One region of the Microbacterium sp. 71-23 genome, then DNA from elsewhere that is predicted to be linked to it. Evidence: predicted binding sites of a transcription regulator. Region 1 holds the regulator's gene; the other holds the start of a gene.

Evidence for each region. The regulator LexA, encoded in region 1, represses DNA repair genes until DNA is damaged. The targets are predictions, from matches to a motif close to TCGAACANNTGTTCGA.
Region 2: imuA' (DnaE2-dependent mutagenesis accessory factor ImuA') is a predicted target of LexA. The motif match lies at 1,270-1,285, and genes of this name have one in related genera.

Annotation. Positions count from the first base shown of each region.
Region 1 is NZ_MKSL01000025.1:98,352-100,738, forward strand. Features, by position in the region: gene metE (5-methyltetrahydropteroyltriglutamate--homocysteine S-methyltransferase) at 1-1,072, shown strand, start outside; gene lexA (transcriptional repressor LexA) at 1,151-1,822, opposite strand; gene BGO15_RS10355 (LysM peptidoglycan-binding domain-containing protein) at 2,081-2,387, shown strand, end outside.
Region 2 is NZ_MKSL01000011.1:165,115-167,501, reverse strand. Features, by position in the region: gene BGO15_RS03320 (DNA polymerase Y family protein) at 1-528, opposite strand, end outside; gene imuA' (DnaE2-dependent mutagenesis accessory factor ImuA') at 528-1,259, opposite strand; gene BGO15_RS03310 (DMT family transporter) at 1,384-2,259, opposite strand; gene BGO15_RS03305 (MarR family winged helix-turn-helix transcriptional regulator) at 2,317-2,387, shown strand, end outside.

The DNA of each region.
Region 1 (2,387 bases):
CGACGCCGACTTCTCGCGCGGCGACTACGCGGAGCGTGCCGCGGCGCAGGATGCCGCGCTGCACCTTCCGGCGCTCCCGACGACCACGATCGGGTCGTTCCCGCAGACCGGTGACATCCGTCGCGCCCGCGCACGCCACGCGAAGGGCGAGCTCACCACGGCCGAGTACGACGGGTTCCTCCGCGACGAGATCGCCGCGGTCATCACGCTGCAGGAGGATCTCGGTCTCGACGTCCTCGTGCACGGCGAGCCCGAGCGCAACGACATGGTGCAGTACTTCGCCGAGAACCTCGACGGCTTCGCGGTGACGCAGAACGGCTGGGTGCAGTCCTACGGCTCGCGTGCGACGCGTCCGTCGATCCTCTGGGGCGACGTGTCGCGTCCGGCGCCGATCACGGTGGCGTGGGCCGAGTACGCCCAGTCGCTCACCGCGAAGCCCGTCAAGGGCATGCTGACCGGCCCGGTGACGATCCTCGCGTGGTCGTTCGTGCGCGACGACCAGCCGCTGGGCGAGACCGCGAACCAGGTCGCCCTGGCGCTGCGCGACGAGATCGGCGACCTCGAGCAGGCCGGCATCGCGATCATCCAGGTCGACGAGCCCGCGCTGCGCGAGCTGCTTCCGCTGAAGAAGGCCGACCAGCCCGCCTACCTCGACTGGTCGGTGGGATCGTTCCGCCTGGCGACCGCGGGAGCCGAGACGGCCACCCAGGTGCACACGCACCTGTGCTACTCGGAGTTCGCCGTCGTGATCGACGCGATCGCCGCCCTCGACGCCGACGTCACCTCGATCGAGGCGGCGCGCAGCCGTGGCGACGTGATCGACGACATCTCTGCGTCGGGCTTCAGCCACGGCATCGGCCCGGGTGTCTACGACATCCACTCGCCCCGCATCCCGAGCGTCGAAGAGGTCACCGAGCTCCTCGAGCGCGCGGTCAAGGCGATCCCGACCCGCCAGATCTGGGTCAACCCCGACTGCGGTCTGAAGACCCGTGGCTACGCCGAGACGAAGGCCTCGTTGCGCAACCTCGTCGCCGCGACCGTCGCGGTGCGCGAAGAGGTGGGCGCCCGCTAGGGCTGAGCGCCTCGCGAACGACAGAGGGCGGCGACCGGATGCTTCCGGTCGCCGCCCTCTGTCGTCGTCTCGGTGTCGTCAGACCGCGCGCATGAGCGCGACGACTTTGCCGAGCACGACCGCCTCGTCGCCGAGGATCGGCTCGAACGCGGAGTTGCGCGGCAGCAGCCAGGTGTGGCCGTCCCGCTGGCGGAAGGCCTTGACGGTGGCCTCGCCGTCGAGCATCGCGGCGACGATGTCGCCGTTCTCGGCGGTGGACTGCGAGCGCACGACCACCCAGTCGCCGTCGCAGATGGCGGCGTCGATCATCGACTCGCCCTGCACCTTGAGCATGAACAGGTCGCCCTTGCCGACGAGCTGGCGGGGGAGGGGGAAGATCTCCTCGACCTGCTGCTCAGCCGTGATCGGGATGCCGGCGGCGATGCGCCCGACGAGGGGCACCATGGCGGCGTCGCCGACCGAGGGGGCCGTGTCGGCGGGGTTCTCGGCCGCGGTGCCGGGGAGGTCGATGAGCACTTCCATCGCACGGGTCTTGCCCGCGTCGCGACGCAGGTAGCCGCTCAGCTCGAGCTGGTTCAGCTGGTGCGTGACGCTCGAGAGCGACTTGAGTCCCACGGCGTCGCCGATCTCGCGCATGCTCGGCGGGTATCCGTGGCGCGCGATGGAGCGCTGGATGACCTCGAGGATCGCCAGCTGCTTGTCGCTGAGGCTCTTGCGCCGACGCGTCTGCGGCTTCTCCCGACCGGGCATCGCACGCTCCTTCCCTGGGCCGCCTCGTCGTTCTCGTTCGAATGTCGGAGGTCGGTGATGTGCTTCAGATGTCGAAAACCTATCCGGCTCTCGGCGCCCTTCGCGGGAGCGGGCACGCGTGTCGCGTTCGAAAGTCCTCGAAGGCGAGAGCCGGTTGACACTCGACAATATCGAAGATAGATTCGGAAAAGAAGTTCGCAAGACCGGCCCCCGGCCGGGTCCGGTCTTGCGACACTTCACCACTCTGAGGAGGCAGACATGACGACGATCCCGCTCACGCTCGCACCGCGCACCCGACTGCGGATGACGCGTCGTGGCCGCCGCGTGCTCGTGTTCCTCGCCGCACTGCCTTTCCTCATCGGGGTCTCGGCGGGCATCGTGTCGGGCGGGGCGGCTCTCGCGTCGCGCGACGCCGGTGCTCCGGCGGGCACCTACCAGACCGTCACGGTCGAGGCCGGTGACTCGCTGTGGTCGATCGCGGAGCGCGTCGCGCCGCAGGCAGATCCGCGCGACGTGGTCGACGCGTTCGTGCGGCTCAACGCACTCGGAAACGGCACGGTGGTGG
Region 2 (2,387 bases), on a different contig from region 1:
GAGGAAGGCGGCGGCGGCCCCGGCGGCGACCACCCGCACCGGGTCGCGCGCCGTGGTCGCCGCGCGGGCCGCCCGCTCAGCGGTGAAGGGACCGTCGGCGACCCCGGCGCGCACGTCGGCGACGCCCGCCTCACCGAGGGCCGCGCGCAGCACCTGCGCGGCCCGTTCCTCGCCCTCGTAGTAGCGCGCGGGGCCCCGGGCGCGCAGCGCGCACAGCCCCGCCCGCACGATCTGCACTCCGGGGGCGAGCTGTTCGACGCGGCTCACGAGGGGCAGGAACAGCCGGTTGTCGCGGGCGTCGTCGGCGGCGGCCACCCGCAGCGCGGGGCACCGCGCCTGGGCGTCGCGCCGTTTCATCCCCCGACGCACCCCGTCGGCGCGGGCCGCCGCCGAGCAGGCGACGACGAGGTTGCCGGCGACGATCGCGACGGCCCCTTCCTCCCCGGGCGGAGTGCCCTCCTCGCGAGCGAGCGCGGCGACGGGCCAGTCGGGGACCCACAGGACGAGGCTGCGCGCGGGGGCCGCCATCATCCCACCGCCCGCAGCAGCGGCACCGCCGCCGGCTCCCGCTCTGCGACCACCCCGTCGGGTGCGGCCACCGCCCGTTCGGGCGCGATGCCGGCGAGCGCGCCGGCGGGGTCGGGCAGCAACAGCCGCGCCCGCCGCGGCACGCCCGCCTGCCGGGTCTGCACCGACACGGTGAGCGCACGCGAGCGCAGATAGCCGTCACCGGCACCCAGCCCGCTCCACTCGGGGGATTCGAGACCGATGGATGCCGCGGCCTGCGGCCACACCCCCTGCACGAGCAGCACCGCGTTGCGTTCGCGCAGCCGGGCGCCGAACCGCGACGCGTCGGCGTCGGACACCCTCCCGGCAGGGCGCACCGCGACGACCGGCAGCACGTCGGCGAGGGTGGCCGCGACGGCGAGCCAGCGCGGCCCCGGGTCGGGCACGAGCACGAGTCGCGACAGGTCGACGCCGAGATCGGATGCCGCCTCCGCCCCCAATTCGGGAACCCCCACCACCGCGCACCATGACCCCGTCCGCGAGGGCGCGGCCAGCAGGGAGAGCAGGAGTGAGGTGGAGGGGCCGAGCGCATAGGCTGCGCCGGCACGGAGTCCGCCGCCGGGCAGGAGCCCGGCGAGGGCGGAATGCGTGGGCAGGATCGGGGCGTCGAGCGAGCGACCCTGCATGCGGTCGAGTTGCGCGCGGAGCCGCAGCACCTCGGCGGCGGCGTCTTCTCGCACGATGACCTTCACTCCGACAGATTAGAACGTATGTTCCATTCCTTCAACGTCGTTTTCGAAGATATGAGCGACCACCGACATCCGCTCGCCCCACCGCGTCGCGCCCCGAGGAGACCCCGACGTGGGCGGCTCGACCCTACGTCAGAGCCGGGACACGACGGCGTCTCGGCGGGAGCGACCCCATCACGACCCCGCCCAGCACGAGCACGAGACCGGCGATCTGCGCGAGGCCGAAGGCCTCGCCGGCGAGCGCCACCCCGAGCACGACCCCGGTCACCGGGTTGAGCAGTCCCACGACCCCGACGACGCTGCCGGGCAGGCGGGCGAGCCCCGTGAACCAGGCGGCGTACGCGAGCACGGTGGCCACCACGATGACGTAGGCGAAGCCCGCGATGGCGGGCGGGTCGAGCACCGGCGGCGCCCCCTCGACGAGGATCGCGAACGGCAGCACGACGATGGATCCCGCCACGAGCTGCCAGGCGGTCATCGTGACCGGCGGCACCCCCGCACCCCATTTCGCGGTCAGCACGAATCCGAGGGTCGACGAGAGCATCGCCCCGATCGAGGCGACCACACCCCAGGGGTCGACCGGGCCGCCGCCCGGCCCGAGCATGATCACGACGCCGACGATGCCGACGAGGGCGCCGACGACGGCGATCACCCGGGGGCGCTGGCCCCGCAGCATCCACGACAGCAGGATCATGAAGGCGGCCGACGTCGACATCAGGGTCGCAGCGAGGCTCGAGGGGAGCCGTTGGCCGACGATGTAGACGAGCACGTTCAGGCCGCCGACGGTCAGGGTGCCGAGCACGAGCGAGCGCCACCACCACGAGCCGCGCGGCAGCACCCGCACGAACGCGAGCACGACGAGGCCGGCGGGGAGGCATCGGATCACCCCGCCCCAGAGCGGGATGTCGGGCGGCAGCAGATGCCGGGTGACGACGTAGGTGCTCCCCCAGGCGATGGGCGCGATCGCGGTCAGGAGGATCCAGCGCCATCTTTTATCTTCCACGGAAGATAATCTACCGCGATCTCGACGTTCCCCTTCCATGGAAGATAAGGTCGCGTCATGGATGCCGCCCCCGACCGCGTCGCGCAGATCCAGGCCGACTGGCGGCGCGAGCGACCCGATCTCGACCC